DNA from 3 places in the Streptomyces sp. NPDC025806 genome. Region 2 is predicted to be linked to each of the others. Evidence: predicted binding sites of a transcription regulator. Region 2 holds the regulator's gene; each other region holds the start of a gene.
The links. The regulator HrcA, encoded in region 2, represses chaperone genes, less so after heat shock. The targets are predictions, from matches to a motif close to TTNGCACTCNGNNNNNCNGAGTGCNAA.
Positions count from the first base shown of each region.

Region 1: a site for HrcA is predicted at 7,465-7,491, ahead of ACZ4E1_RS00355 (FmdB family zinc ribbon protein). Genes of this name have one in related genera too.
Region 3: a site for HrcA is predicted at 6,582-6,608, ahead of groES (co-chaperone GroES). Genes of this name have one in related genera too.

Region 1 covers NZ_JBVHMU010000001.1:79,601-90,067, reverse strand. Annotated here, with positions in the region: gene ACZ4E1_RS00405 (alkaline phosphatase D family protein) at 1-944, shown strand, start outside; gene ACZ4E1_RS00400 (DoxX family protein) at 1,055-1,507, shown strand; gene ACZ4E1_RS00395 (superoxide dismutase family protein) at 1,571-2,125, opposite strand; gene ACZ4E1_RS00390 (DedA family protein) at 2,373-3,002, shown strand; gene ACZ4E1_RS00385 (DUF2277 domain-containing protein) at 2,990-3,235, opposite strand; gene ACZ4E1_RS00380 (hypothetical protein) at 3,342-3,707, shown strand; tRNA gene ACZ4E1_RS00375 (tRNA-Val) at 3,789-3,860, opposite strand; gene ACZ4E1_RS00370 (DUF4097 family beta strand repeat-containing protein) at 4,075-4,857, shown strand; gene ACZ4E1_RS00365 (hypothetical protein) at 4,974-6,332, shown strand; gene ACZ4E1_RS00360 (DUF4383 domain-containing protein) at 6,425-6,937, shown strand; gene ACZ4E1_RS00355 (FmdB family zinc ribbon protein) at 7,116-7,334, opposite strand; gene ACZ4E1_RS00350 (HAD family hydrolase) at 7,832-8,563, opposite strand; gene ACZ4E1_RS00345 (phosphoribosyltransferase) at 8,638-10,467, opposite strand, start outside.
Region 2 covers NZ_JBVHMU010000008.1:310,863-321,329, reverse strand. Annotated here, with positions in the region: gene ACZ4E1_RS20845 (S41 family peptidase) at 1-3,212, opposite strand, end outside; gene ACZ4E1_RS20840 (VOC family protein) at 3,277-3,669, opposite strand; gene ACZ4E1_RS20835 (16S rRNA (uracil(1498)-N(3))-methyltransferase) at 3,843-4,589, opposite strand; gene ACZ4E1_RS20830 (nitronate monooxygenase) at 4,586-5,659, opposite strand; gene dnaJ (molecular chaperone DnaJ) at 5,771-6,907, opposite strand; gene hrcA (heat-inducible transcriptional repressor HrcA) at 6,908-7,924, opposite strand; gene ACZ4E1_RS20815 (MBL fold metallo-hydrolase) at 8,065-8,802, shown strand; gene ACZ4E1_RS20810 (DUF3097 domain-containing protein) at 8,837-9,655, shown strand; gene hemW (radical SAM family heme chaperone HemW) at 9,894-10,467, opposite strand, start outside.
Region 3 covers NZ_JBVHMU010000017.1:23,268-33,734, forward strand. Annotated here, with positions in the region: gene tsaD (tRNA (adenosine(37)-N6)-threonylcarbamoyltransferase complex transferase subunit TsaD) at 1-778, shown strand, start outside; gene ACZ4E1_RS31310 (hypothetical protein) at 775-1,023, shown strand; gene ACZ4E1_RS31315 (YciI family protein) at 1,177-1,533, shown strand; gene ACZ4E1_RS31320 (RNA polymerase sigma factor) at 1,632-2,870, shown strand; gene ACZ4E1_RS31325 (THUMP-like domain-containing protein) at 2,902-4,101, opposite strand; gene ACZ4E1_RS31330 (polysaccharide deacetylase family protein) at 4,745-5,560, shown strand; gene ACZ4E1_RS31335 (polysaccharide deacetylase family protein) at 5,557-6,411, shown strand; gene groES (co-chaperone GroES) at 6,755-7,063, shown strand; gene groL (chaperonin GroEL) at 7,197-8,825, shown strand; gene ACZ4E1_RS31350 (SAM-dependent methyltransferase) at 8,919-9,356, shown strand; gene ACZ4E1_RS31355 (SDR family NAD(P)-dependent oxidoreductase) at 9,350-10,123, opposite strand; gene ACZ4E1_RS31360 (multicopper oxidase family protein) at 10,144-10,467, opposite strand, start outside.

The sequences.
Region 1 (10,467 bases), on a different contig from region 2:
CCCCGTGGTGGCGCGAGCGGCTGCTGAGCGGGCTGATGTCGTACTGGGTGTACCAGCATCTGGGGAACCTGACGCCCGCCGAGCTCGCCGCCGACCCCTTGTACGAGGAGGTGCGAGCGACGCCGGACGGGACGGACGCGCTGCGTGCCTTCGCCGCGCGGGCCGACGCCGATCCGGCGCACGTCCGCTGGAGCTACCGGCGCGATTTCGGCCGCACCCGGCTGCTGATGGTCGACACCCGCGCCGCCCGCGTCCTCGACGAGCCGCACCGGGCCATGCTCGACCCGGACGAGGCCGGCTGGCTGCGTGACCAGGCCCTCGACACCGGCCAGGACTGCGACCACCTGCTGATCGGCACGTCCCTGCCGTGGCTGCTGCCGCATCTGATCCACGACGTGGAGCGGTGGAACGCGGCGCAGTGCTCGGGCGAACGCGGCCCGCGCCGGGCCCGGTTCGGGGAGTCGTTGCGGCGGCGGGCCGACCTGGAGCACTGGGCGGCGTTCCCCGACTCGTTCGACGCGCTGACGGAGCTGATCGCCGAGGCCGGCTCGGGCCCGGCGGCCCCGGCGACGGTCTGCGTCCTGTCCGGGGACGTGCACCACGCCTACGTCGCCGAGCCGCACTGGCCCGAGGACTTCCCGGCGGGCGTGCCCAGCGCCCGCGTCGTGCAGCTGACCTGCTCCCCCGTGCACAACTCGATCCCCGCCTCGATCCGGCTGGGCTTCCGGCTGGGCTGGAGCCGGCCCGCCCGCGCCCTGGGCGCACGGCTCGCCCGGCGCCTGCGCGCGAGCGGATCCGGAATCGACTGGCGGCGCACGGGCGGCCCCTGGTTCGGGAACCAGCTGATGACGCTGACCCTGCGGGCACGGGCCGCCGAGCTGACCCTCGATCAGGCGGACGCGCGGCGCGGACTGACACGCGTCACCGAACGGAACCTGAGCTGAAGCCCTCCGGAACGGCGAGCGAGGCGCCGGGTTTGGCTAAATGTTGAACTTGCAAGTTCAAGTAAGGTTCCCCTAATCTCTGGGCTCCCCCAACATGAGGAGTCCCCACCATGACTGGACGTCTGAACAGCGCCCAGCCCTACGCCCTCGGCCTGTTCCGCATAGTCGTCGGCCTGCTCTTCGCCTGCCACGGCACCGCTTCCCTCTTCGGCTACCCCGAGAGCCCGATGGGCGGAGCCGCTCCCGCCGTCGGCGCCTGGCCGGGCTGGTACGCCGGAGTCATCGAGATCGTCTGCGGCGCCCTCGTCCTGATCGGCCTCGGCACCCGCGCGGCCGCCTTCCTGGCCTCCGGTGCGATGGCCTACGCCTACTTCGACGTCCACCAGTCGATGGCCCTGTGGCCGATCGCCAACGGCGGCGACGCCGCGGCGCTCTTCTGCTGGGCGATGCTGCTCCTCGTCTTCACCGGCTCGGGCGCCCTCGGCCTGGACCGGCTGTTCGCGGCGCGCGGTGCGCGCACGTCCGGGGAGCAGAGCCCCGAGCGCGAGAAGGTCGCGGCCTGACCGCCTCCCGCACCCCACGCACCACCCGCTCCACTCGCTCCATCCGCACGACGCGTCCGGCCGTCAGGTCAGCGACGCGAAGGGCACCGTGAAGCAGGCCACGCGGTTCCCCGCCCCGCCGGGCGCGTCGTGCAGCACCACCGAATTGGCCTCGCCCCGGCGCAGCCCCCACGCCTTGTGCACGACGGCCCGTCCGTCGCCCGCCCGGTCGGTGGTGAAGTCCAGCCAGAGCTCGTTCGCGGCGTCCGCCCGCCCCGGGTCCTCCTCGTGCCGATAGTGGCCGCCCGCCGCCTCCGGGTCGGCCCCGCAGGGCTCACGGTGGACGTGCGCCCCGTAGGCGCGGCCCGGCTCAAGACCCTCGACGGCGAGCCGTACGGTCATGTCGCCCCGGCCGCCCTCCTGCTCGACCTCGATCGACGCGCCCGGCGGGACGAGCCGGTCGTCGTAGGTGACCGCGGCCGACGGCACGAACGCCGTCGGCGGCGCGAAGCGCGCCTCGACGCGCAGCCAGTACGCGTCCGATCCGCCGCCGCCCGGCGCACCGCTGCTCGCACCGCCTGCGCCGCCCGCCGCCAGCACGGCCGCCGCGAGGACGCCGCTCACCATTCCTGTGACCATCACCGGTTCCTCCTCGTACCCCCCGCATCCCTGGTCCGTTGGTACGGGACACCGGCCTTCGGCGCCCGGTCCGACACGGCGATCGAGTGAACGTGACGTGGGGAACATCTGTACCCCTTGCGTCACTTCAGCAACACTCGAGGCGTACGCTGTACAGCTGTCATCAGCCGCTCCCAGCCCGGAGGAACGGTCGGAGGAACATCACGAAAACGGTCGTACGGGTCGACGTACGGGGAGTGGACACGCGGTGTTGGAGAGTGTGGGGTCGCTGACCGGCAGTCCCTGGATCTACGTGATCGTCGCCGTCTCGGTCCTCTGCGACGTCTTCCTGCCGGTGCTGCCGAGCGGCGTCCTCGTGATCACCGCGGCGACCGCGGCGGCGGCCGGTACGGGCGCGGCCACCGGGGAGGTCCCGCACGGGGTGCCCGATCTGCTGGCGCTCACGCTGAGCGCGGCGACCGCCTCCGTCCTCGGCGACCTCGTCGCCTACCGGCTGGCCTGGCGCGGCGGCGACCGCCTCGACCGCGCCATCGCCCGCTCCCGCCGGCTGTCCACCGCGCAGGAACGTCTCGGCGGGGCGCTCGGCCGCTCCAGCGGCGGACTGCTCGTGATCATCGCCCGGTTCGCGCCCGCGGGCCGCTCGGTGGTCTCCTTCGCGGCCGGCACGGCGCACCGCCGGGTCCGCGAGTTCCTGCCCTGGTCCGCCCTGGCGGGCTTCGCCTGGGCCGCGTACAGCGTCGCGCTCGGCTACTTCGGGGCGCACTGGCTCGGCGCGGGCTGGATGTCCACGCTGGTCTCGCTGCTCGCCCTGGTGGGCGCGGGCTTCGTCGCCGCCTACGTGATGCGCCGCCCGGCCCCGCGGGCTCAGGAGGCCTGAGCGGCCTCGGCGGGCCTCGGGTGCGCGCCGCGTACCTCCAGGTTGTCGAGCAGGGCGGCGGTGGCGCGGGCGATCTCGTCCACGGCGCGGTCGAACACCTCGCGGTTGTGCGCGGCCGGGGCCCGGAAGCCGGACACCTTGCGCACGTACTGGAGGGCGGCGGCCCTGATCTCGTCCTCGGTCGCCTCTTCGGGCTGGGCGGGCGGGCGGAGCGTCTTGATGCTGCGGCACATGTCTTCAGTCTGACGCGCCGGGGAGCGCCTGTCAGACGTACACACGTTCGCGTGAACCGGGCCGAGTCGCTCGCTTCACTAAATCGAACAGACGTACCATTGGCGGGTGGCAGCGAACGATGACTCCGCCCCCGACTTCGACTACCCGAGCGATCTCCTCGCCGGTCAGGAGGAGCTGCACCAGGTCCGGGCCGATCTCCAGGCCCTCCTCAAGCGGCTCCCCTGGTCCGTGGAGCCCCTCGACGCCGTGAACGACACCCAGGGCTGGCGCAAGCTGGAGCGCCCGGCCTCCCCGGGCTGGACCGGCGACGAGCAGGCGGAGGTCGAGAAGCTCCGGCAGCGCGAGCTGGAGCTGGCCGTCTTCGTGACGTGCCACCGCTACTGGTCCGGGCTCAGCGGCACCGAGGCGGTCCGCGCCCGCGCCCGCCTCAAGCACCTCCACGAGCGCCCCGGCACGGACGAGCCCGGCTGACCGAGGCCCGTTCTCGCCCCGAGCACGACGAAAGCCCCCTCACCGGCCGTGGTGAGAGGGCTTCGTACGAAGGGGAACCGGTGGGCGCGGACGGTTTCGAACCGCCGACATCCTGCTTGTAAGGCAGGCGCTCTACCCCTGAGCTACGCACCCGGCAGCCTGGCGCTGTGACCAGGACGAGCCGACAGCCTACCTTGCCGACGGCCGTGCCCCGCAAACCCGTGGCGGGCCGGTCCGCTGCGGGGGTTTACCCCACCCGGGATCCGGTGGCCGGCCGGATCCCGCCCCGGCCGCTCCCCCCGTACGTTCATGACGGGCCGGACGCCGAGGCGGCCCGCACCAGCCGTCGCCCCAGGGGGAGTTCACCATGACCGTCCGCCGTCCGCACCGCACCGCCCGCGTGCTCGCCGTCACCGCCACCACCGCCGCCCTCGCGGCCGGCGTGACGGCCTGCGGTGCCGACGCCCGCGACGACACCCGGCCCGAACACCGCTCCTTCGCCCTCCAGGGCCGCACCCTCACCGTCGACTCCGACGACTCCGCGCTCGACCTCGTCCCCGCCGACGGCGACGAGGTGAAGGTCACCCGGTGGTTCCAGGGCTCCACCGTGATCGGCTCCGATCCGAGGACCACCTGGCACTGGGACGGCGGCGCGGACCGGCTGACGCTGCGCCTCGACTGCTCCGGCTTCATCGCCGACTGCTCGGCCCGGCACCGCGTCGAGGTGCCGCGCGGCGTCAGGGTCGTCGTACGGGACGACGACGGCAGCGTGCGCGCCACCGGCTTCCGGCACGGCCTCGACATCACCGCGCAGGACGGCTCGGTCCGGATCGCGGACAGCGCCGGGCCGCTGCGGGTGCGCACCGACGACGGCTCCGTGAAGGCCACCGGCGTCGACGCCCGCCAGGTGTCCGTGCGCACCCAGGACGGCTCGGCGGACCTGGACCTGCGCACCGTGCCCGACCGGGTCGACGCCGTCAGCGACGACGGATCGGTCGATCTGGCGCTGCCCGGATCGGCCGCCTACCAGGTGAGCTCGCACGCGGACGACGGCTCGGTCCGGGTGTCCGTGCCGCGCGACGCCGACAGCGCGCACCGGGTCACGGTCCGCACCAAGGACGGAAAAGTCACGCTCCGAACCGCGAACTAACCGGGCCGTGTGTTCGTCATTAACCGGTGGGAGAATGAACACCGGTCAAGGCTGGCGACGGGCACGGGAGAGGTCAGAGGTTGGTGACGACGGCGACGACGAAGCGTCCCCGAGGGGTGCGTGGCCTTGTCGTCCGGCGCCCCGTCCCCGCGTCCCCCTGGCGGGACCTCCTCACCCTGACCCTGCTGCCGGTGCCCCTGCTGGCCGCCGCCGTCACCGCGTCGTTCCACGCGGGCGGCACGCGCCGCTGGTTCGGCGGCCGTTCGGAGAGCCAGCGGGCCGAGGCGCAGGCCGCCAAGGACGCGGCCGCCGCGGCGTTCTACGAGCTGGACACCGCCCAGCGCGACCTGCGGATCTCCATCGAGACCATCACGGCGGTCGACGACTCCCCCGCCGCCCGCCGCGCCGTCGCCGACTTCCAGCAGCTCGGCGCCCGCATCGACGAGGCCAGCGGGCGGTACATCACCGCGGTCGACGCGCATGACCTGGACCGGGACGACCTGGAGGCCTCCGTCGCCGCCCGGGCCCGGGGCGAACTGGCGCGGGCGAAGGACGACTTGGTCCAGGTCAAGCGGGACCTCGACCGGTTCGCGCAGGGGCTCGGCCCGCTGCTCGGCAAGGCCGAGACCCAACTGGCCCGGCTCGCGCCCGCCGTGGAGCGCGCCCGCCAGGCCCTGCTCGCGGCGACGAACGCGCTGGACGCGGTCCGGCAGGCCGGGCTCAAGGCCGACGACCTCGCGGCCCGGCTCGCCGCCCTCGGCCCCGAGCTGACGAAGCTCAACCAGGGGGCGGGACAGCACGGCGTGCCCGAGACCCTGGAGCGGGCCGAGCGGGTCGCCCGGGACGCCGAGGCGGTGCGCGCGGAGGCGCAGCGGCTGCCCGAGAAGGCCGCCGAGATCGACCGCAGGCTCGTCTCGCTGCGCACCCGGGCGCAGGCCCTGACCACCCGGGCCGGGCAGGTCGAGCCGATCCTGAGCGAGCTGCGGCGCCGGTTCGCCGCCGCGTGCTGGCAGGACCTCCAGCGCGTCCCGGAGCTCGCCGCGGAGAACGTGAAGCAGGCCGAGACCAAGCTCGCCGAGGCCCGCACGGCCCGCGACGAGCAGCGCTGGCCGGACGCCACGTCCCGGCTCTCCACGGTCCGCGCCCTGCTCAACACGACGGACGAGTCGGTGTCCGCCGCCTCCGACCGGCTGCGGCGGCTGAACGCGGTGGCGAAGGACCCGCAGCAGGAGATCGACCGCACCCGGTTCGCGATCCGGGACGCGCAGCGCCTCGCGATGGCGGGCCGCGCCACGCCCGATCCGCGGCACGCCCGCCCGCTGGACGACTCCGTGGCCCGGCTCGACCGGGCCGTCGCCGGCCTGGAGGGCCGCCACCCCGACTACTGGCACTTCCTGACCGAGACGGAGGCGGTGCGGCAGACCGTCGCCCGCGTCGTCGCCCAGATCCGGGACGACCGCGGCGGGGCCGCCTGACCTGCGCGTCCCCTCGGCCGCCGACGATGTTGGCACTCGCCGTGCGGCGGGCGGATCCTTGGAGTACGTACGCGCGAGGAGGCGAGGCGATCATGGCGGCCACGCAAGTACTCCACCCACGATCCCGGCGGCGCGTCAGGCTGGACGAGCACCTGCCCGTCGATCACCGGCTCAGCCAGGTCTACCGTGCCGGGGCGGGGCTCATGGGTCTCGTCCTGCTGGCCTTCGGCATCCTCGGCCTCATCGACAAGATCGGCTTCTTCGACACGGGCGGTGACACCGTCGCCGGGCTGAACACGAACGGTGCGCTCAGCGTGCTGTCCATCTGTGTCGGCCTGCTGCTGTTCGTCGGCATGGTCGTGGGCGGCAACTTCGCGTCGACCCTGAACATGACGCTGGGCGTCCTGTTCATCCTCAGCGGCTTCGTGAACCTGGCCCTGCTCGACACCGGTGCGAACTTCCTGGCGTTCAAGATGCAGAACGTGCTGTTCAGCTTTGTCGTCGGGCTGCTGCTGATGTTCTTCGGCATGTACGGGCGGGTCAGCGGGGGCCTGCCGCACGACAACCCGTACTGGCAGGCCCGCCATCGGCGCGACGAGCTCTAGGGCGTGTGTCGAAAGTCCCGTCGTCCGCCCGAAGGGCGGGCCCCGCGGTGTCCGGTGCGTGCGATCGCAAGGCGCCGGAGCGTCCTCATAGCGGAGCTATCAGGTCGTTTCGGCAACGCCGCGAGCGTGCGCACCGGACACCGCGGGGCAGGCGGGACTTTCGACACACGCCCTAGGCCTAGCCGCAGCAGCCGCCTCCGCAGCAACCGCCGCCTCCGGATGCGGGCGCGGGGGCTGCGGCGCGGCCGGCGCCGCCGGTCATCGCGACGGTCGACAGGAGCTTGACCGTGTCCGAGTGGCCCGCGGGGCAGCTCGCCGGAGCGGACGACTCAGCCATCGGCCGAGCCATCTCGAACAGCTCCCCACACTCCCGGCACCGGTATTCATAACGAGGCATGCGGACAGCCTACGGCGTTGGGGGGTGCGCTCCTGGTGCCGTCACGTGGGACGGCGCCCCGGCCGCGCGTGCGGTCGGCCGCCTGGGGCGACGCGGGTGGGCAGGGCGGCACCGGCACCCGGGCGCCGGGTACGCACTCGGTCAGCCTCCGCCACAACGCCGTTGGGGCCGACCGCCGTCGCCGACCACCGCGCCGTCGTGCCTGATCGCGCAGTTCCCCGCGCCCCTGAAGGGCACACTCCGTACGCCCCAGGGCCGGGGTTGGTCGCGCCCCGCGACGGAGTCGCTGACGGGTACAGGCCCGCGCCCCCTCGCGGGGCACACCTGCCCCGGCTTGATCGCCCCGCGGCGGAACCGCCGACCCACCCCATCCCGCACCCCGGTGCCGGGCCGACGCCCCCGGAGGGGGCGGGTGGGTGGGAGCGGGGCTCGGGCAACGGGCCGCGCCCGGCGCCGAGTACGGCGATTACGGGGCCGCACCCCGTGCCGGGGTGGGGTCAGAGGGCGTTCAGGAACGCGCGGAGGATCGTCTCGCCCGCCAGGACGCCGCGGTCCGGGAGGGCCGTCACGCCGGGGCCCGTCCAGCCCAGGTCGGCCAGTTCGCCGTGGCCGGGGCGCCAGCCCAGGTCCACCGCGCCGAGCAGATCCGCGTCCAGCAGCGAGTCACCGGCGCCGAGCACCCGACCGGCGCCGACCCGCCGGGCGACCTCCCGTACGGCCGCGCCCTTGGTGAGCGGCTTCGGCACGGCGTACACCTTGCGGCCCTGCAGGGACACGGACCAGCCCAGCTCGTCCGCCCACGCCCCGAGTTCCTTGACCCAGCCCTCGGGCAGCCGCGCCCGGTCCACGACCAGGTACGCGAACAGGTCCTCAGCGACCCGCTCCTTCAGCAGCCACTCCGGATCCGCGGCGGCGACCATCCGCTCCCGCACCTCGCCGAGCGGCGCGCACTCGTCCGCCAGCCGCTCCCCCACGGCCGCCCGCCAGTCCGGGTCGGACACCCCGTCGACCAGCAGATGCCCGCCGTTCGCCGTGATCGCGTACTTCGGTACGGGTCCCGGCAGCCGGATCCGCCCGTACTGCTCCCGCGTCCGCGTCGTCGTCGGGACGAACACGGACCGCCGGCCCAGCTCGACGAGCAGTTGGGCGGCGTCCTCCGTGACGTAGGACAGGGGCTTGCTCTCGTAGACCTCGACGCAGAGCAGGCGCGGGGCCCGTGCGTCGGGCATCGTGAGCCCGAGGGCCCCGGCCGAGTAGATCAACGTACGGTCGAGGTCGCTCGCGACGACAGACACACCCGTGCTCACTTGGCTGCCACCGCCTTGCCGTCCGCGCCCGTCGCCCCGCGCGTGAACCGCGGGTGGATCAACCCGACGCAGCTGTACGGCAGTTCGTCCACGATCTCGACGGGGACGCCGCGCTGCTCCGCGAGGAGGCGGACGTGGTCGAGGTCCGCTCCGGCGTCCGCGCGGGCCAGGATCTTCCACGGCACGCGGCGCAGCAGCACCCGGGTCGTCTCGCCGACGCCGGGCTTGACCAGGTTCACGTCGTGGATGCCGTACTCCTCGCTGATCCGCTCGACGGCGGCCCAGCCCTCCCAGGTGGGCTCCCGGTCGGCCCCGAGGAGCTCCTTGACGGCCACGTCCACCGCGTCCGCAACCTCGTCGAAGCGTCCGGCGACCGTGTCCAGGAAGGCCCCGGAGACATCCGCGTCCGCCAGCTCGCGGTAGAACTTCGCGCCGTGGAAGTCGTCCGGTCCGACGAGGTCCGCGCGCAGCACCGTGCGCGATATCAGCCCGGAGACCGTCGAGTTGAGGCAGGCGGAGGGGATGAGGAAGTCCTCGCGGGTGCCGTAGGTGCGCACGCAGGAGCCGGGGTCGGCGAGCACCGCGATCTCCGGGTCGAAGCCGGCCGCGCCGCCGGACGCCTCGAACTCCCGTATCGCGGCGGCGAGTTCGCGGGTGATGGCGCCCTTGCCGGTCCAGCCGTCGACGAACACGATGTCGCGCGGGTCGTGGTGGGCGGCGAGCCAGCGCAGCGCGTTGGCGTCGATGCCGCGGCCGCGGACGATGGAGACGGCGTAGTGCGGCAGGTCGAGGTCGTGGCGGTGCGCGGCCCAGCGGCGCATGAGCACGCCGACCGGCGTGCCGGCGCGGGCCAGCGAGACGAGGACGGGGCGGCGGCCCGAGCGCTCGGCGAGCACGGTCTCGGTGACGACGCCGACGGCCCGCGCGATCCGCTCGGCGGAGGTGTCGAGCGCGGCGTGGAACAGCTCCTGGTACTGCTCGCTGGGCTGGTACTCGACCGGCAGCGACTCCGCGTAGTGCGCGCCGCCGCTCTGGATGGCCTCCTCGCGCTCCTCGGTGGGCGCCTCCAGGGTCACGTCCGAGAGGTCCTGGAGCAGCCAGCCGACCTCGTCCGGGGCGTACGAGGAGAAGTCGGGGCCGCGCAGCGGCTCGGGCAGGGGCATGGCGGGCCTTTCGGGCGCGTCCGCGCGGGCGGGCACGTAGGAGGGGATGACGACGACCACGACGCGGGCGACGTGCTCGGCGACCCGGTCGAGGAGGCCTCCGGGCGCGCTCAGCTCGGGGGTGTCACCGGCCGAGTCGAGGCAGACGACGGCGGTGTCGAAGCCGCCGCCCGCCACGTTGTACGCGAAGCGGTCGCCGGGGCCGTCGGCCGGGGCGTCGTGCGCGGGGAAGACGAGGCGGGTGCGGATCGCGTAGCCGCGGTCGTCGACGGCGAGGACGGGCGAGCGGGTGGTGGTGGAGTACGCGAGGTCGGCGCCGGTGTCCTCCAGGGCGGTGGCCAGGCGCAGCGGGGCGTACATCAGCTCCTCGTTGCCGAGGACGAGGGTGCGGCCCTCGATGTGCGGGGCGATGCGCGCGGCCATGGCGGGCAGCGCGGCCTCCAGGGCGGTGCGGTGGGCGGGCGTGAAGCCGTGCCGGCCGCCGTCGGGCACACCGGCCGGCCAGCCGAGCCCGGTGACGCGGACGATCTCGCCGCGCTCGGGCCGGGCCGGGGGCGGAGCGGCGCCCTCGTGCTCCTCTACGAGCGCCCGGCCCTTCTCCAGCACTCCGTCGGGCAGGGTGACCGTGCCGCGCGCGGCGACGACGAGGTCGACGCGGGCGCC
Region 2 (10,467 bases):
GGTAGCGCCGGAGGCTCCTTCGCCGGGTTTTCCGCAAGCGCGGCCAACGCAATGCGAACCGCCTCGTCCAACTGCGGGTCACGACCGGCCGCATGGTCCTGTGGCGTGACGACGACCTCCACGTCCGGATCGACCCCGTGGTTCTCGACGCCCCACCCGTAACCCTCCAGCCAGATCGGATACTTCGGCTGGGTCACGAGCGTCCCGTCCACCAGCCGGTACCGGCTGTCGATGCCGATGACACCACCCCACGTACGGACCCCGACGACGGGCCCGATGCCGAGCGCCTTGATCGCCGCGTTGACGATGTCCCCGTCCGACCCGGAGAACTCGTTGGCGACGGCGACGACGGGACCGCGCGGCGCGTCCATCGGGTACGAGAAGGCCCGGCTGCCGCGCGGCACGTCCCAGCCGACGACCCGCCGGGCGAGCTTCTCGACGACGAGTTGGGAGGTGTGCCCGCCCCGGTTCTCGCGGACGTCGACGATCAGCCCGTCCCGCGCCACCTCCACGCTCAGGTCCCGATGGATCTGCGCCCAGCCGGGCGCCTGCATGTCCGGCACGTGGAGGTAGCCGAGCCGCCCGCCCGAGTGCTCGTGGACGTACGCCCGCCGGTCCGCGACCCACGCGTGGTAGCGCAGCGGCTCCTCGTCGGAGAGCGGCACGACGACGACGTGCCGGGGGTCGCCGCCGCCCGCGGGCGAGACGGTGAGCTCGACGGGCCGGTCCGCGGTGCCGACGAGCAGCGGCCCGGGCCCGGTGACGGGGTCGACGGGCCGCCCGCCGACCGCGACGACGGCGTCCCCGGCGCGTACGGCGACGCCGGGCGCGGCCAGCGGCGAGCGGGCGCGCGGGTCGGAGGTCTCGGAGGGCAGCACCCGGTCGACGCGCCAGGTGCCGTCCTCGTGGCGGGAGAGGTCGGCCCCGAGCAGCCCCTGGCGGCGCGCGGCGGCACCGGCGCCGCCGCGCGGGGTGACGTAAGCGTGGGAGGTGCCGAGTTCGCCCTGCACCTCCCAGAGCAGGTCGACGAGGTCGTCGTGGGTGGCGACGCGGTCGAGGAGCGGGCGGTAGCGGTCGAGGACGCCGTCCCAGTCGACGCCGTTCATGTCGGCGCGCCAGAAGTTGTCCCGCATCAGGCGGCCGGTCTCCGCGTACATCTGACGCCACTCGGCGGCCGGGTCGAGGGTCTGGGAGACGCGGGCGAGGTCGACGGTGATGTTCGTGTCGCTGTCGTCGTCGTGGGCGGGACGCCGGTCGCTGGGCACGAGTTTGAGGACCTCGCCGGTCCACAGCAGGACGCGCTTGCCGTCGCCGGTGACCTCGAAGTGATCGGCGTCGGCGCCGAGTTGTTCGAGGCGCTGCTGGGCGAGGTCGTAGCGCTCCAGACGGGACGGGGCCGCGGGGTCGTCGCGTCCGGCCCGGGAGTCGCCGAGGACTCCGGCCACCGGGTGCCGCAGCCACAGGACGCCGTCCTTGGCGGTGCGCAGCGTCGAGTAGCGGGCGGCCTCGACGGGGAACGGGACGATCCGGTCGACGAGGCCCTCCAGGTCGACGCGGGTGGCGGGCGCGCCCTCGCTGTCGGGCGTCTCGTCCTTGTCGACGGGTTCGAACGGCCGCCCGTGGCGCTGCGGTCCGAACGGGGACGGGGTCGTCGCGGCGAGCGCGATCAGGTACGGGCGGACGCCGCCGACGAAGGCCAGGTCGAAGGCGTACTCGTCGTAGACCGGGTCGAAGGCGCGGGCGGACAGGAACGCCAGGTGTTTGCCGTCGAGGGTGAACGCGGGCGAGAAGTCGCGGAAGCGCAGCGGGGTCGCCTCGGTGACGGCGAGGTCGGTGGCGTTGGCCAGCTTCAGTTGGCGCAGTCCGTGCGGGCCGGGGTGCGACCAGGCGAGCCACGCCGAGTCCGGGGAGAACGTGAGCCCGCTCGCGTGCCCGTCCTCGCTGCGGTCCACCTCCCGTACGTCTCCGCTGTCCCGCTCGACGAGGAGGACGCGGCCGTCGTGTGCGGCGACGGCGACGCGGCCCCCGTCGGGCGACACGGTCAGCGCGAGGACGCGGCCGAGGCGTCCGGCGCCGATCCGGCGCGGGGTGGCGCCGGGTGCGGCGCCGGTGGCGGGCGTGAACTCCAGGGCGTCGTCGCCCTCGGCGTCCGTCACCCACACCACGTGCTCCTCGCCGTCGACGCGGAAGGTGTACGGGAGGCGGTTGCGGACGCCGGGCGTGGCGGCGAGGGCGCGGGCGGGGCCGGAGCGGTGGGTGACCCAGTGGACGGCGCCGCGCACGGCGACGGCGCTGCCGCGTCCGGTGTGGTCGGGCGAGGCGTCGCCGAACCAGTGGGCGGCGTCGACGGGGCGCGGCTGGAGGTCGGTGCGCTGCCCGCCGAGCCGGACGTCGATCCGGCGGGGCTCGGTGCTCGCGTCGAGGCCGTCGAGGAGCCAGAGTTCGCCGGCGCTCGCGTAGGTGACGCGGTGGCCGTCGGTGCTCGCGTGCCGGGCGTAGAAACCGTCGAGCGGGGTGTGCCGGCGCAGGTCGGAGCCGTCGGGCAGGGAGGAGTACACGGCGCCGACGCCCTCGTGGTCGCTGAGGAACGCGACGCGCTCCCTGACCCACATCGGGCACTCGACGTTCCCGTCGAGTTCCTGATGCAGCCGCTCGAACTCCGTTGCACCCTCGGCGACTTCGGCGTTCCGGTCGATCCACAGCTTGCCGGCCGTGCCGCCCCGGTACCGCTTCCACCAGGCGGCCTCGCGGCCCATCGGCGCGGACAGCAGCAGCACCCGCCCGTCGGGCCCGTGCGCGACGCCGCCGACCGGACCGTAGGGCAGGGTCTCGGCAGGGCCGCCGTCGAGCGGGACGGCCCGGGCCCAGCTGCGGCGCAGCGAGGCCTGGCCGTGGGTGGTGACGGCGAGGACGCGCCCGTCGGGGGTCCAGCCGCGCACCGAAGTGGTCCAACTGCCCCAGTGCGTCAGCCGTTTCGCCGGTCCGCCGTCGACCGGGGCGATGTGCACCTCGGGGGCGCCGTCGCGCCGCGAGGTCCAGGCGACGGTGGTGCCGTCGGGCGACAGGCGGGGGTGGTTCACCGGCACGTTGTCGGCGCTGACCCGCCAGGCACGGCCGCCGTCGAGGGGCGCGGCCCACACGTCGTCCTCGGCGGTGAAGACCACCAACTCGCCGTGCGGGTGCGGGAACCGGAGGTAGGCAGGATTCGTCACCCCGCCCACCCTAAATTTGCGCTCCGGCCCCGTCAGCCCGTTCTGATCACTTGGCCGGGAAGCGTCAGCCGCGTAGCAGGAGCCACTCCTGGAGCTCCACGATGTTGTCCTCGGGGTCCTTGAGGTGGGCGACGCGCATCCGGTCCGTCATGGGTGCGGGCCCGTGCACGAGAACGCCGCCGCGCCCGGCGACCTCCTCGCAGTAGGCGTCGAGGTCGTCGACGCGGAGCACGACGAGCGAGCGGTGACCTGTCGCCGAATCGCCCAGTTCGCCGAGGACTTCGGCCATCATGGCCCGGTCCTGCAACGCGATCCCGGCGCCCCCGCCCGCGGGGGAGAACTTCTCGTAGGGCCCTTGCTCCGAGCCGGCCTGCGGCTTGAGCCCCAGCACATCGGCGTAGAACCGATAACAAGCTCCGAAATCGGAAACCAGCAACCGCACCTGGGCAAGTTCCATGCCCTCATTTTACGTCGAACATCTGAATGAGGGGCTGGAATTGAAGCGCCCCTGGGGGCGCACGGAGTGTGCCCCTTCAGGGGCGCGGGGAACTGCGCGAGAAGCCCCACCGGGCGGCACCCGGCAACGAACACGCAACCACCTACGGCGCGCATCCGAACCGGCACACCCGGTCACCCCCAGCGACCGGTCCGCCCCAACAGCAACGCAACCGCCGCCGTACCCGCCGTAGAGGTCCGCAACACACTCCGCCCCAACCGATACGTCCCGGCCCCCGCCTCCCCGAACACCTTCAACTCCTCCGGCGAAACCCCACCCTCGGGCCCGACGACCAGCACGATCTCCCCGCCGGACGGCAGATCCGCAGACGCGAGCGCCGAGCTCACACAGTCCCGGTCCTCGTGCAGCACCACACCCAGATCCGCCGAACCCAGCAGCCGCGCCACCTCCTTCGTGGAGGCGAGCTCGGCCACCTCCGGGAACCGGACCCGGCGCGACTGCTTGCCGGCCTCGCGCGCGGTCGCCCGCCACTTCCCGAGCGCCTTCACCCCGCGCTCGCCCCGCCACTGGGTGATGCACCGCGACGCGGCCCAGGGCACGATCGCGTCGACCCCGGTCTCGGTCATGGTCTCGACGGCGAGCTCCCCGCGGTCCCCCTTGGGCAGCGCCTGCACCACGGTGATCCGGGGCCGCTCCTCCGGCTCGACCTGTACCGGCCCGGCCTCGACGACGAGCCGGTCCTTGCCCTCGCTGCTCACGACGACGGCCTCGGTCCAGGCGCCGAGCCCGTCGGTGAGGACGACCTCCTCGCCGGCCCGCAACCGCTTCACGGAGACGGCGTGCCGCCCCTCCGCCCCGTCGAGCACGTATGTACGGTCGCCGGGCACCGGGCCCTCGACCACGAACACCGGCGCCGTCATGCCGCACCCCGCTGACCCGACGCGGCACGCGCGGCGTCGAGTTCGGCGGCGAGCACCTCGACGAGCTGCCCGGCGGGCAGCGCGCGGGCGAGCCGGTGGCCCTGCCCGGCCCAGAGCGCCATGCCCTGCGGGTCACCGGCCCGCGCGGCGGCTTTGCGCAGCGGCGCGGTCATGTGGTGGACCTGCGGATACGCGGCGGGCGCGTACGGTCCGTGCTCGCGCAGGAACCGGTTGACGAGCCCGCGCGCGGGCCGCCCCGAGAAGGCGCGGGTGAGTTCGGTACGGGTGAACAACGGATCGGTCATGGCTTCCTTGTGCACGGTGGGCGCCCCTGATTCGGGGGCGACCAGGAACGCGGTGCCGAGCTGCGCGAGATCGGCGCCGGCGGTGAGGACCGCGGCGATCTGCGCGCCCCGCATGATGCCGCCGGTCGCGACGATCGGCAGCCGTACGGCCTCCCGGACCTGGGTGACCAGGGTCAGCAGGCCGATCCCGGCGCCGTCCGTCTCGGGGTTGTCGCGGTGGGTGCCCTGATGGCCGCCGGCCTCGACGCCCTGGACGCAGACGGCGTCGGCGGCGGCGTCCTGCGCGGCCTGCGCCTCCTCGACCGTGGTGACGGTGACGACGGCGCGGGTGCCGACGCGCTGGAGGGCGTGGACGACCTCGCGGGTGGGGCAGCCGAAGGTGAAGGAGACGACCGGGACGGGGTCGTCGAGGAGGATGGCGAGCTTGGCGTCGTAGCCGTCGTCGCGGCCTCCGTCGGGGTCGCCGAGCGGGGTCCGGTACCAGCCGGCCTCACCGGCGAGCTGATGCCGGTAGACGTCGACCGCGGCGGGGTCGGCCACCTCGGGCTGCGGCATGAAGAGGTTGACGCCGAAGGGGTGCCCGGTGAGCCCCCGCACCTGCTTGATCTCCTGGTACATGCCGTCGGCCGTCTTGTACCCGGCGGCCAGGAAACCCAGCCCGCCCGCCTCGGACACGGCGGCGACGAGCTCGGGACAGGAGGCGCCGCCCGCCATGGGGGCCTGCACGATCGGGTGGGGGAAGAGATCGTTCAGCGCGGAGGACATACCGGCATCGTGCCATGTCACCCCCGCCCGACCGAATCGCCCCGGCCCCGCGCAAAAGGGGCCCGGAAAGCAAACTCCCCGAACCCCTCCGAACGCATCCCGAGCAACGGCTCAACGCCCGTTGAACGCGTCCTTCAGCCGAGAGAACAGACCCTGCTGCCCCGGCTGGAACTGGCCCGTGGGGCGTTCCTCGCCTCGGAGCTGGGCCAGTTCGCGGAGCAGGCGTTCCTGTTCGGCGTCCAGCTTGGACGGGGTCAGGACCTCGACGTGGACGATGAGGTCGCCGCGGCCCCCGCCGCGCAGGTGCGTGACGCCGCGTCCGTGCAGCGGGATCGACTGGCCGGACTGGGTGCCGGGCCGGATGTCGATCTCCTCGACGCCGTCGAGCGTCTCCAGCGGCACCTTCGTGCCGAGAGCCGCCGCCGTCATCGGGATGGTGACCGTGCAGTGCAGGTCGTCGCCGCGCCGCTGGAAGGTCGGGTGCGGCAGCTCGTGGATCTCCACGTACAGGTCGCCGGCGGGGCCGCCGCCGGGGCCGACCTCGCCCTCGCCCGCGAGCTGGATCCGCGTGCCGTTGTCCACACCGGCCGGGATCTTCACCGTGAGCGTGCGGCGGGAACGGATGCGGCCGTCGCCCGCGCACTCGGGGCACGGGGTCGGGACCACGGTGCCGAAACCCTGGCACTGCGGGCACGGCCGCGAGGTCATGACCTGGCCCAGGAAGGACCGCGTGACCTGCGAGACCTCACCGCGACCGCGGCACATGTCACAGGTCTGCGCGGAGGTACCGGGGGCCGCGCCCTCGCCGCTGCACGTCGTACAGACGACGGCCGTGTCGACCTGGAGGTCCTTGGTGGTGCCGAAGGCCGCCTCGTCGAGCTCGACCTCCAGCCTGATCATGGCGTCCTGGCCACGGCGCGTGCGCGAGCGCGGGCCGCGCTGCGACGCCGTACCGAAGAACGCGTCCATGATGTCCGAGAAGTTGCCGAAGCCACCGGCTCCGAACCCGCCCGCACCGCCTCCGCCGGACTGCGACAGGGGGTCGCCCCCCAGGTCGTAGACCTGCTTCTTCTGCGGGTCCGAGAGGACCTCGTAGGCGGCGTTGATCTCCTTGAAGCGCTCCTGCGTCTTCGGGTCCGGATTCACGTCCGGGTGAAGCTCGCGGGCCAGCCTCCGGAAGGCCTTCTTGATCTCGTCCTGGGAAGCGTCGCGGCGCACGCCGAGTACGGCGTAGTAGTCCGTGGCCACTTACGACTCCGCCAGGATCTGTCCGACGTAACGTGCCACTGCGCGTACTGCTCCCATCGTTCCCGGGTAATCCATGCGTGTCGGTCCGACGACGCCGAGCTTGGCGACTGCCTCGCCGCCCGAACCGTAGCCGACCGACACGACGGACGTGGAGTTGAGTCCCTCGTGTGCGTTCTCATGACCGATCCGTACGGCCATGCCCGAATCCCCCACCTCACCCAGCAACTTGAGGAGCACGACCTGCTCCTCGAGTGCCTCGAGGACGGGCCGGATGGTGAGGGGAAAGTCATGTCCGAAGCGGGTGAGATTGGCGGTGCCGCCGATCATCAGCCGCTCCTCGGACTCCTCGACGAGCGTCTCCAGAAGAGTGGAGAGCACCGTCGAGACCGTGCCGCGGTCCTCCGCCTCGAAGGCCTCCGGCAGATCCTGCACCAGCTGCGGCACGTCGGCGAACCGGCGTCCCGCCACCCGGCTGTTGAGCCGGGCCCGCAGATCCGCGAGCGAGCTCTCGCCGAACGGCGCCGGGCAGTCGATCATCCGCTGCTCGACCCGGCCGGTGTCCGTGATCAGGACGAGCATCAGCCGCGCGGGCGCCAGCGAGAGCAGCTCGACGTGGCGCACCGTGGACCGGGTCAGGGACGGGTACTGGACGATCGCCACCTGCCGGGTGAGCTGCGCGAGCAGCCGCACCGTACGGCCGACGACGTCGTCGAGGTCGACGGCGCCCTCCAGGAAGTTCTGGACCGCGCGCCGCTCGGGCAGGGTCATCGGCTTGACGCTGGTGAGCTTGTCGACGAAGAGGCGGTACCCCTTGTCGGTCGGGATGCGGCCCGCGCTGGTGTGCGGCTGGGCGATGTATCCCTCGTCCTCCAGGGCGGCCATGTCGTTGCGCACCGTGGCCGGGGAGACGCCCAGCCGGTGGCGCTCGGTCAGCGCCTTGGAGCCGACCGGCTCCTCGGTGCCGACGTAGTCCTGGACGATGGCGCGCAGCACCTCGAGCCTGCGTTCACTGAGCATCGGCGCACACCTCCAGCGACTTCCCGCTCGGTCTCTGTCTCTCGGACGCTGTTGGCACTCCCTGTGGGCGAGTGCCAGTCGTCCCCGGTCAGTGTACGGCCGGTGGGTACGCCCCTAGCAAGGGCGCTAGCGTCGGGGTCATGGAACGTATCGACTGGGTGGGGACGGGTTGGGAGGAACTGGCCCCGCGCGTGGGCCGGGTCCGGCTGCCGGGCTGGGACTGCACGGCCGGTCTCGTCGCCGGGGACGGCGCGGCGCTGCTGATCGACACGGGATCCTCACTGCGCGAGGGAGCCCGGCTGCGCGGGGACGTACGGCGGCTGCTCGGCCCGCACGCGCGCGTGACGCACATCGCGCTGACCCACCCCCATTTCGACCATGTCTTCGGCACGGCGGCGTTCTCGGGCGTGGAGGTGTTCGGGGCGGTGGGCGTCGACGCGCTCTTCGCCCAGGCACGCGCGCGCGAAGAACTGTGCACGGATGCCGTGCGCAACGGGCTCGGCCCCCGCGAGGCGGCCGAGGCGACCGACGTGCTGGTCGCCCCGCAGCACCGGGTGTGCGGCGAGTGGACGCTCGACCTGGGCGGCGGGCTGCAGGTGCTGCTCGCGAACGTGGGGCCCGCGCACAGCGGCCACGACCTGGCGGTGCTCGTGCCGGGCGCCCGCGAGATCGTCTTCTGCGGGGATCTCGTGGAGGAGTCGGGCGAGCCGCAGGCCGGGCCGGACGCGGCTCCCCGGCACTGGCCGGCGGCGCTGGACCGGCTGCTCGACCTGGGCGGGGAGGACGCGGTGTACGTGCCCGGGCACGGTTCCGCGGTGAATGCCGAGTTTGTCCGGGCGCAGCGGGCTGCGCTGGCCGCGCGTTTCGGCGTGTCGTAGTCCTGGCCTGCCGGTTTCTCCTATCGTCGGCCGAATGCGCCAGTACAGCCCCGACCTGACTCCCCCGTGGAAGCGGAACACGCCGGCCCCCGAGGTTCCGGCCGAGCCCGATCTCGTCGTCGAGGAGGTCACGACCGGTTTCTGCGGGGCCGTGGTCCGGGTCGAGAAGACCGCGCAGGGGCCGACGGTGACGCTGGAGGACCGATTCGGCAAGCACCGGGTGTTCCCGATGGAGCCGCGCGGTTTCCTCCTGGAGGGCAAGGTCGTGACGCTGGTCCGGCCGAGCGCGGGCGGTCCGGTGCGGCCCACGCGGACCGCGTCCGGCTCCGTCGCGGTGCCCGGGGCCCGCGCGCGTGTGGCCCGCGCGGGGCGCATCTACGTCGAGGGCAAGCACGACGCGGAGCTCATCGAACGGGTCTGGGGCGACGATCTGCGCGTCGAGGGGGTCGCGGTCGAGTTCCTGGAGGGCGTCGACGATCTTCCGGCGATCGTGGCGGAGTTCGAGCCGGGGCCCGACGCGCGCCTCGGCGTCCTGGTCGACCACCTCCTGCCCGGTACGAAGGAGTGGCGCATCGCCCAGTCCGTCACCACCGAGCACGCCCTGATCGTCGGCCACCCCTACATCGACATTTGGGAGGCCGTGAAGCCGTCCTCGGTCGGAATCGAGGCCTGGCCCCGGGTGCCGCGCGGCCAGGACTGGAAGACGGGCGTCTGCCGCGCCCTGGGCTGGAAGGTCGCCCACACGGGCGAGGCCTGGCAGCACATCCTGTCCCGGGTCCACACCTACAAGGACCTCGAACCGGCCCTCCTGGGCCGAGTGGAAGAACTCATCGACTTCGTCACAGCCCCCTGACCCAGGCCCCCCTTGGGCCCCTGGGACACGCGGAGCGTGTCTTCAGGGGCGCGGGGAACTGCGCGAGAAGCCCCACCGGGCGGCACCCGGCGACGATCGTCAGCCCCCACGGCGGCGGCGCGACGGAGTCGCTGAAACGGGTACAGCCCCGCGTCCGCGCAGCGGAGCCGCCCATCGGTGCAGGCCCGCGCCGGGCCGGCGGTCCGGACGGCGTGAGCGGCTGGGCAAAGGACGCGGGTCAGTCGACCAGGTCGCGGACCACCGCGTCGGCCAGGAGACGCCCCCGCAGGGTGAGGACCGCCCGCCCGGCGTCGAAGGAGTCGGGATCGAGAAGTCCGTCGCCCAGGAAGCGGCGGGCCGCGTCCGCCCCGGCCGGCTTCAGCAGATCCAGCGGGCATCCGTCCTTCAGGCGCAGCTCCAGCAGGATCCGTTCGACCCGGCGGTCCTCGTCGGCCAGGACCTCTCGCCCGGCCCCCGGCGACTTCCCACCGGCGAGCGCGGCGGCGTACGCCCCGGGGTGCTTCACGTTCCACCACCGCACGCCCCCGACGTGGGAGTGCGCTCCGGGTCCGGCGCCCCACCAGTCGGCCCCGCGCCAGTACAGCTCGTTGTGCAGGCACCGCCCGGCGTCCGAGGTGGCCCAGTTCGACACCTCGTACCAGTCGAACCCGGCCTGTGCCAGCTTCTCCTCGGCGATCAGGTACCGGTCCGCGTGCACGTCGTCGTCGGTCATGGGCACCTCCCCGCGCCGGATCCGCCGGGCGAGCTGGGTGCCCTCCTCGACAATCAGCGCGTAGGCGGAGACGTGGTCG
Region 3 (10,467 bases), on a different contig from region 2:
CAAGCCGCTCTACGGGGTCAACCACCTGGCCTCGCACATCTGCGTCGACCAGCTGGAGCACGGCAAGCTGCCCGAGCCGACGATGGCCCTGCTCGTCTCCGGCGGCCACTCCTCGCTGCTGCTCTCCACCGACATCACCGCCGACGTGCGCCCGCTCGGCGCCACGATCGACGACGCGGCCGGCGAGGCCTTCGACAAGATCGCCCGCGTGCTGAACCTGGGCTTCCCGGGCGGCCCCGTCATCGACCGGTACGCGAAGGAGGGCGACCCGGCCGCCATCGCGTTCCCGCGCGGTCTGACCGGACCGCGCGACCCCGCGTACGACTTCTCCTTCTCCGGGCTCAAGACCTCCGTGGCCCGCTGGATCGAGGCCAAGCGGGCGGCCGGCGAGGACGTGCCGGTGCGGGACGTCTCGGCGTCCTTCCAGGAGGCCGTCGTCGACGTGCTGACCCGCAAGGCCGTGCGGGCCTGCAAGGACGAGGGCGTCGACCACCTGATGATCGGCGGCGGCGTCGCGGCCAACTCGCGCCTTCGCGCCCTCGCCGAGGAGCGCTGCGAGCGCGCCGGGATCCGGCTGCGCGTGCCCCGCCCCAAGCTGTGCACGGACAACGGCGCGATGGTCGCGGCCCTCGGCGCCGAGATGGTCGCCCGTAACCGGCAGCCGTCCTCCTGGGACCTGTCGGCGGACTCCTCGCTCCCGGTGACGGAGACCCATGTGCCCGGCCATCACCACCACGACCACGTGCACGAGGTCAGCAAGGAGAACCTGTACTCGTGACCGTCGCGCTGATGTGGGAGGCCCGGGCCGTCGAGGGCCGCGGCGAGGACCTGCTGGCGTGGGCGAAGGGCCAGGTCCTGGAGCGGGAGCCGGAGCGCCGCGAGACGTTCCGCGCCCCGCAGGACCGGGTCCTCGTCATCACGTGGTGGGACGCGGCGTACGACGCCCCGCTGCCCGAGCTGCCCGAGCCGGCGGGCGATCTGGTGACGCGGGCCGTGCACCGGTGGCGGTTCGAAGCCGTCTGACCTGGTGTTCGTTCCCGTGGTTTCGGTGGTTCGGCGGGCGCGGGAAAACTTCTTCGAGAAAAATCGGTGCCGGTGTCGATCGGGGCGTTCCCCGATCGACGTACGGGTGAGAGGCCGGGAACGGCCACCGCGAAACGCACCGAGGAGAACACCATGCCCCGCTACCTGACCATGGTCCGCATCGACGAGAACAACACCCCCGCGGAGGGCATCAGCGAGGGCCTGATGCAGCGCATGGGCGCCCTCATCGAGGAGATGACCAAGGCCGGCGTGCTGCTCGACACGGCCGGACTCATGCCCACCTCGCAGGGCAAGCGCGTGCACTACGAGAACGGGCAGATCACCGTCACGGACGGCCCGTTCACCGAGACCAAGGAGGTCATCGGCGGCTACGCGGTCCTGCAGACCAAGGACGAGGCCGAGTGCCTGGAGTGGACCAAGCGCTTCCTCCAGGTCCACGAGCCGCACTGGACCGTCACCTCCGAGATCCGGGAGATCCAGGAGGGCTGACCCCTCCGCGCTTGGCGGCGCCCCGCCCCGGGGTGTCTGATGTGGCCGTGACCGAGCAGCAGCCCACCACGGCCCGCACCGTCGAGACCGTCTTCCGCATGGAGGCCCCGCGCATCATCGCGGCCGTCACCCGCGTCGTGCGCGACGTCGGCATAGCGGAGGAGCTGGCACAGGACGCGCTGGTGGCCGCGCTCGAACAGTGGCCGGAGGCGGGTGTCCCGGACAACCCGGGAGCCTGGCTCACGGCCACCGCGCGGCACCGCGCCGTCGACCTCGTACGCCGCCGCGAGAACTACGCGCGCAAGCTCCAGGAGGTCGGCCGCGCCACCGAGTTCGCGTACGCGGCGCCCGAGGCCGCCGACCCGGACGACATCGACGACGACCTGCTCCGGCTCGTCTTCATGAGCTGCCACCCGGTGCTCTCCGCCGAGGCCCGCGTCGCCCTCACCCTGCGCCTGCTCGGCGGCCTCACGACCGCCGAGATCGCCCGCGCGGTCCTGGCCCCCGAACCGACGGTCGCCCAGCGCATCGTCCGCGCCAAGCGCACCCTCGCCACCAAGAACGTCGCCTTCGAGGTCCCGTACGGGCCCGAGCGCGCGGCCCGGCTCGGCTCGGTCCTGGAGGTCATCTACCTCATCTTCAACGAGGGGTACGCTGCCACCGCCGGCGACGACCACCTGCGGCCCGGCCTGTGCGAGGACGCCCTGCGCCTGGCCCGTGTCCTGCAGATCCTGATGCCGGACGAGCCCGAAGTGCACGGCCTGGCCGCGCTGTTGGAGCTCCAGTCCTCCCGCGCCGCCGCCCGCACCGCGCCCGACGGCACCCCCGTCCTGCTCAAGGACCAGCGCCGGATGCGCTGGAACCGGCTGCTGATCCGGCGCGGCTTCACCGCCCTCGCGGCATCGCAGGCGGTCGCCACCGGCGCGCCGGGGCCGTACGCGCTCCAGGCCGCGATCGCCGCCTGCCACGCGCGGGCGCACACGTACGAGGAGACGGACTGGCACCAGATCGCCGCGCTCTACGCCCTGCTCGCGGCCCGCACCCCGTCGCCGGTCGTGGAGCTGAACCGCGCGGTGGCCGTCTCGATGGCCGAGGGCCCCGAGGCCGCCCTCGCCCTCGTCGACACCCTCACCGCCGAACCGGCCCTGCGGGACTACCACTTGCTGCCGAGCGTGCGCGGGGATCTGCTGGAGCGCCTGGGGAGGCGGGAGGAGGCGGAAGCCGAGTTCCGCCGCGCGGCGACGCTCACGCAGAACGAGCGGGAACGCGATTTCCTGCTCACCCGGGCGGCATCCGCCCGTTCAAGCTCCGCCCATTCAAGCCCCTCCGGCGATTGAGGAGCGGGGTCCGGGGCGGAGCCCCGCGACCTCAGCGCACGGGGGCGCCCACCAACATCGTCGGGGCCCCGGCGACCCGGGTCAGAAACACGGTCGCGGAGCCCTTCCCGTACGGCTTCGGCATCACCTTCCGCCGCAACTCCTCCGGCTCGACGGCCGACCCCCGCTTCTTGACGGTGAGCACGCCGACCTCCCGCTCCCGCAGCAGCGCCTTCAGCTTCTTCACGTTGAACGGCAGCAGGTCCGTGATCTCGTACGCCGCCGCGTAGCCGGTGTCGTGCAGCTCGTCGGCGGTGACGTACGCGATGGTCTCGTCCAGCAGTCCGCCGCCGACCTCCTCGGCGACCTCGGCGACCAGATGCGCCCGGATGACGGCGCCGTCGGGCTCGTACAAGTACCGCCCCACGGACCGCACTTCGGGGTCCGGCAGCCCGCGCCCGGCGAGCGTGCGCGGGCCCGGGAGCAGCGTGGCCCGCATCCGGCCGGGCTCCGTGCCGAACCACAGCACGGCCTCCTTGACCTCGCCCCCGTCCGAGATCCACTCGGCGTCGGCCTGCGCCGGGATCGCCTCGTGCGGGATGCCCGGGGCGATCTTCAGCGCGGCGTGCGGGGCCTTCAGGGCGGCGGACACGGCCCAGGACAGCGGCGGCGAGTACGCCTCGGGGTCGAAGATCCGGCCGCGCTTGTCGGAGCGCCGGGCCGGGTCGACGAACACGGCGTCGTAGCCGGCGGTGTCCACCTCGGTGACGTCGGCCTCGCGCACCTCGATCAGCTCGGTGAGACCGAGCGCCTCCGCGTTGGCCCGGGCGACGGCGCAGGTCAGCGGGTCCCGATCGACGGCCAGGACCTGGACGCCCGCGCGGGCCAGCGCGATCGCGTCGCCGCCGATACCGCAGCACAGGTCGGCGACCGAGCGGACGCCGAGCGCGGTGAACCCGTCGGCGCGGTGGGCCGCCACGTTCGTCCGGGTCGCCTGCTCGACGCCGTGCGGGGTGAAGAACATGCGGGCCGCGTCCTGCGCCCCGAACTTCGCGACCGCGCGCTGGCGCAGCCGGGCCTGGGTGAGCGCCGCCGAGACGAGGTCGGCGGGGTGGTCGCGGCGCAGCCGGGTGGCGAGCGCGAGCTCCTGGCCCGGGTCGTGGTCGCGCAGTTCGTCGAGGAGGGCCCGGCCCTCGGGGGCGAGGAGGGCGGCGAGGTCGGCGGGGGTGGAGAAGGAGCTCACCCGGACCATTGTGGGCCAGTCGGTGGATGGTGCGTCCCCGGCGGCGGTGTCGGCCCCGGAACGGCGCGGTGGCCTGCGAGGATCCGGCGCCATGCAACTAGTACGACAAAACGAAGAAACCGCCGCGAAGGGGACTCCGAGGAGTGCGGGCCGCCGGGCCGGACCTCACTCCGGACGCCGTACGGGCCGCCGCGCCGCGGTACGCGGCACGGCCGCGGCACTCATCGCCGCCGCCCTCGCCTCGGGCTGCGCCGCGGGCTCCGAGGACCGGGGCGACACGGGCGCGGCCCGCGGCGCGCAGGGAGCCCAGGGCGCCCAGGGGCACGCCGAACGGCCCGCGGAGAATCACGCCGGGAAACAGGCCGGAGAGCACGCGGAGAAGCACGCGGGGAAGCAGGCCGGGGAGCACGCGGAGAATCACGCCGGGAAGCAGGCGGGCGAGCACGCCGAGAAGCCCACCAAGGAGCACGCCCAGAAGCCCGCCGCAGAGCACGCCGGGAAGCCCGCCGGGAAGAAGGCCGAGAAACCCGCCGAGAAGCCCGCAGGGAAGAAGGCCGAGGAACCGGCCGAGAAGCCCGCCGGGAAGAAGGCGCAGAAGCCCGTCCGGCCCGCGCAGGGCGCCCCGCAGGCCCTCGCCGCACTCCCGGCGGGCATGCCGCGCGGCGTCCTGCGCTCGGCGCCGCAGGGCCTGGGCGCGGCGGCCCCCGGAGCCCGCACGGACTACGCGGCCCGCCAGCGCGTGGCGCAGACCGCGCGGCTCGTCCTCGCCCGGCAGTGGGGCCTCGCCGAGGCGCCGCTCGTCGCACCCGCCCCGCCCGCGCACAAGCCCGTCATCGAGCCGCGCAAGGGATTCGAGGTCGAGGACCAGGAGGAACTGGGCCTGCCCCCGGTCTTCACGACGATCCCCACCAAGGACAAGGTCGTCTTCCTCACCATCGACGACGGGGCCGAGAAGGACCCGAGGTTTCTCAAGATGATGAGCGAGCTGCGGATCCCGTACACGGCCTTCCTCACGAACGACGAGATCGAGGACGACTACGGCTACTTCAGGAAGGCCCAGCGGCTCGGCGCCTCCCTGAACAACCACACGCTGACCCACCCGTACCTGCCGGGCCTGTCCTACGCGCGGCAGAAGCACGAGATCTGCGGCATGCAGCGGGTGATGGAGAAGGAGTACGGCGAGCGGCCCACGATGATGCGCCCGCCGTTCGGCAACTACAACCGGGACACCCTCAGGGCCGCCAAGGCGTGCGGGATCAAGTACGCGCCGATCTGGAACGCCGAGGTCTTCGTCGACCGTATGGACTACCGGGAGTGGGACAGGAACATCCATCCGGGGGACATCATCCTCACGCATTTCCGCGGACGGGACGAGTGGAAGGGCACCATGCCCGACATGGTCCGTAAATTCCTGAAGTACGTCACCGACAAGGGCTACGCGGTCGCCCGCCTGGAGGACTACCTGTGACACGTCCAGGGGTGGGGGCGGCGGTACGGCGGTGCGGCGCGCGGCTGATCGGCTGCGCGCTCGCCGCCGCGCTGCTCACCGGGTGCGCGCAGTCCGTGGATCCGATCGAGCGGATGGGCCGCAAGGCCGCGCAGAAGGTCCGCAGCCATCCGCACCGGGCGGCGGCGCGCGCCCCCGGTGCGGCGGGCCCGGCGCGGGACGACCGCGCCGGGCCGGCCGCGCACCGCCGCTGGGGGCTCGCCGAGCCGCTGGACCCGCCGCCCGCGCCGCCGCCCCGCCCGGTGCTGCCGCGCCGGGCGCCGGGCGCGGTACCGCCGGTGATCGAGCGCGTCCCCACCCGGGACAAGGTGGTCTTCCTGACCTTCGACGGCGGCGTGGAACGCGACCCGCGCTTCCCGCAACTGGTCCGCGACCTGCATCTGCCGGTCTCCGTCTTCCTCGACGGCACCGGCGCGGGCCCGGGCCGGGGCCCGTACGGCACGCTGCGCGCGCTCGGCGCCGGCGTCCAGAACCGCACCCTGACCCACCCGTACCTGCCCGGCCTCGGCTACGTCCGCCAGCACGCCGAGATCTGCGGGCAGCAGCGCCGGCTCGCGGGCCGCTTCGGCCGGACCCCGCGCCTGCTGCGACCGCCGTCCGGCGAGTACGACGCCAGCACGCTGAGGGCGGCGGGCGCCTGCGGCATCGACGCGATCGTCCTCGGCCGCGACCCGTCCCGCACGGACCGCCTCCGCCCCGGCGACATCATCCTCCCGCCGTCCACCAGGTCCCTGGCCCCGTCGACGGCCACCCTCCTGCGCCACATCCAGCAACAAGGCTTCACGGTCGCCAAACTGGAGGACTACATCTGAGCAGCGGACCAGGAATGAGGGCAAAGCCCGAAGGGCAAGCCCTCAGGGGCGCGGGGAACTGCGCGACCAGCCACGGCGAAACCAGCACCCGGCAACGCACCAAAACCCCTACGGCGCCCCCCCCGGATCGGCGAAGCCGCCCCGAAAACCCGACACAGCGCCGCAGGCATTTGGCACTCCGCTTGACCGAGTGCTAATCGCGGTCATAGTCTCGGCCCTGGCACTCACCACTGGAGAGTGCCAACACAGCGACGGGCAGGTCCGGCACCCGCGACGACGGATCCACCTGGTCGCCACCTCAGACAGTTAACCCCGTGAGATCTCCGAAGGGGGAGGTCGGATCGTGACGACCGCCAGCTCCAAGGTTGCCATCAAGCCGCTCGAGGACCGCATTGTGGTCCAGCCGCTCGACGCCGAGCAGACCACGGCCTCTGGCCTGGTCATCCCGGACACCGCGAAGGAGAAGCCCCAGGAGGGCGCCGTCCTCGCCGTGGGCCCGGGCCGCTTCGAGAACGGCGAGCGCCTGCCGCTCGACGTGAAGGTCGGCGACGTCGTGCTGTACAGCAAGTACGGCGGCACCGAGGTCAAGTACAACGGTGACGAGTACCTCGTCCTCTCGGCCCGCGACGTTCTCGCGATCGTCGAGAAGTAAGTCGAGAAGCAGCACCTTTGTTTCGAATCTGCGCCCCTGGCACCCGCATCGTAAGAAGCCGGGGTCGGGGGCGCGGTTCGTTTTTCACCACCCAGCAGCACCCCTAGCTTTCCGAGAGGGCTGAACCGCTCCCATGGCGAAGATCCTGAAGTTCGACGAGGACGCCCGTCGCGCCCTCGAGCGCGGCGTCAACAAGCTTGCCGACACGGTCAAGGTGACGATCGGCCCCAAGGGCCGCAACGTCGTCATCGACAAGAAGTTCGGCGCCCCCACCATCACCAACGACGGTGTGACCATCGCCCGCGAGGTCGAGGTCGAGGACCCGTACGAGAACCTCGGCGCCCAGCTGGTGAAGGAGGTGGCGACCAAGACCAACGACATCGCGGGTGACGGTACGACCACCGCCACCGTGCTGGCCCAGGCTCTGGTCAAGGAAGGCCTGCGCAACGTCGCCGCCGGCGCTTCCCCGGCCGCCCTGAAGAAGGGCATCGACGCCGCGGTCAAGGCCGTGTCCGAGGACCTCCTCGCGACCGCCCGCCCGATCGACTCGAAGTCCGACATCGCCGCTGTCGCCGGTCTGTCCGCCCAGGACAGCCAGGTCGGCGAGCTCATCGCCGAGGCGATGGACAAGGTCGGCAAGGACGGTGTCATCACCGTCGAGGAGTCCAACACCTTCGGTCTGGAGCTGGACTTCACCGAGGGCATGGCCTTCGACAAGGGCTACCTGTCCCCGTACTTCGTCACCGACCAGGAGCGTATGGAGGCCGTCCTCGACGACCCGTACATCCTGATCCACCAGGGCAAGATCGGGTCCATCCAGGACCTGCTCCCGCTCCTGGAGAAGGTCATCCAGGCCGGTGGCTCCAAGCCGCTCCTGATCATCGCCGAGGACGTCGAGGGCGAGGCCCTGTCGACCCTGGTCGTGAACAAGATCCGCGGCACGTTCAACGCCGTCGCCGTGAAGGCCCCCGGCTTCGGTGACCGCCGCAAGGCGATGCTCCAGGACATGGCCACCCTCACCGGTGCCACCGTCATCGCCGAGGAGGTCGGCCTCAAGCTCGACCAGGCCGGTCTGGACGTGCTGGGCTCCGCCCGCCGCGTGACCGTCACCAAGGACGACACCACCATCGTCGACGGTGGCGGCAAGTCCGAGGACGTCGTCGGCCGCGTCAACCAGATCAAGTCCGAGATCGAGAACACGGACTCCGACTGGGACCGCGAGAAGCTGCAGGAGCGCCTGGCGAAGCTCGCCGGTGGCGTGTGCGTCATCAAGGTCGGCGCCGCGACCGAGGTCGAGCTCAAGGAGAAGAAGCACCGTCTGGAGGACGCCATCTCCGCGACCCGCGCCGCGGTCGAGGAGGGCATCGTCTCCGGTGGTGGCTCCGCGCTCGTCCACGCCGTGAAGGTCCTCGAGGGCAACCTCGACAAGACCGGCGACGAGGCCACGGGTGTCGCGGTCGTCCGCCGCGCCGCCGTCGAGCCGCTGCGCTGGATCGCGGAGAACGCGGGCCTCGAGGGCTACGTCATCGTCTCCAAGGTCGCCGAGCTCGAGAAGGGCTCCGGCTACAACGCCGCGACCGGCGAGTACGGCGACCTGGTCAAGGCCGGCGTCATCGACCCGGTCAAGGTCACCCGCTCCGCTCTGGAGAACGCGGCCTCCATCGCCTCCCTGCTCCTGACGACCGAGACCCTGGTCGTCGAGAAGCCGGCCGAGGAAGAGGCCGAGGCGGGCCACGGCCACAGCCACGGCCACGCCCACTGACCCTCCCAGGTCTCACGAGGCCCGGTTCCCCGAAGCAGTTCGGGGGGCCGGGCCTCGGCATGTCCGGCGTGTCCGGCGCACTAGCCTGGTGACATGACCTCGCGTCCGTCCCCTCGCCTCGCCGCGATCGTGGACGCGCTGCCGCTCACTCCGGGCCTACGGGTCCTGGAGATCGGCTGCGGTCCCGGCGTGGCCGCCCGCGCCGTCGCGGACCGGCTCGACACCGGGTTCGTCCTGGCGATCGACCGCTCCGCCACCGCCGTCGAGCAGGCCCGCCGCGCCGGGGCGGCGCAGATCGCCGCCGGGCGCCTCGGGGTCCGGCAGGCCGCCGCGGAGGACTTCGTCCTGCTGGACGGCGAGGCACCGTACGAACTCGTCTTCGCCGTGCGCGTCGGCGCCCTCGACGGCCGTCACCCGGAGGCGGGCCGCCGGGCCCTCGCCCGGATCGCCGCGGCCACCACCCCCACGGCCCGCCTCTTCATCGACGGCGGCGATCCCCTGCGCGAGCTGCCCCTCCTGCCTGACTACTGAGGCCCGTACTTGCGCCCCGTCCGCGAGGTGAGGCCGCCGAGCAGCGGGCGCGGGGTCACCTTCACGACGCCCATCAGCGCCTTGTAGCGGGGGTCGGGGATCGAGAGGGTCTTGCCGCGGGAGAGGTCGGACAGGGCCGCCGGGACCAGCTTGTCCGCGTCGAGCCACATCCACTTCGGGATGTTGTCCGTGCCCATGCCGGCCCGCTCGTGGAACTCCGTCCGCACGAAGCCGGGGCACAGCGCCATCAGGCGGACGCCGCTGCCGGCCAGGTCCTTCGCCGCGCCCTGCGTGAACTGCACGACCCACGCCTTGGACGCCCCGTACGTGCCGCGCGGTACGAACGCCGCGACCGACGCCACGTTGATCACGCCGCCCCGCCCGCGCTCCCGCATCGACTCGGTCGCCGCCGAGGTCAGCCGCAGCACCGCCTCGATGTGCACCTTCAGCATCGTCAGCTCGTCGGCCATCGGGACGTCGAGGTAACGGCCCTTGTTGCCGAACCCCGCGTTGTTGACGAGGAGGTCGACGGGGGAGCGGCGGTCCCGCAGCCGCTCCTCGACCGCCGCGATGCCCTCGTCCGTCGACAGGTCCGCGGAGAGGACCTCGGCCTCGATGCCGTGCCCGTCGTGCAGTTCGGTGGCCTGCTCCCGGAGCCGCTTCGTGTCGCGCGCGACGAGGACCAGATTGTGGCCGTCGGCGGCCAGGCGCCTGGCGAACGCGGCGCCGATGCCCGCGGTGGATCCGGTGATCAGTGCCGTAGTCATGGGGCAAGCGTAGTGAGCGATCAGTGCCCCGCGTGCCCGCCGCCCTGCGGCGTACCGGCCCGGCCGCCCCGGTCGACGACCACGAACTGGCCCATCATTCCGCCGTCCTCGTGGTACAGCAGATGGCAGTGGTACATGAACGGCGTGTCGGGGTCGGCGAATTGGGGCCCGCCGTCGAAGCGCAGCGCCAGCTTCACCGTCGTCCCGCTCGGGACCAGGACCGTGTCCTTGCGGCCGCGCAGCGCGGCGGGCGGCGGCGCGCCGTTCACCTCCACGACCCTGAACTGCACGTCGTGGACATGGAAGTTGTGCGGCATGCCGTTGTCGTTGCGCACCGTCCAGAC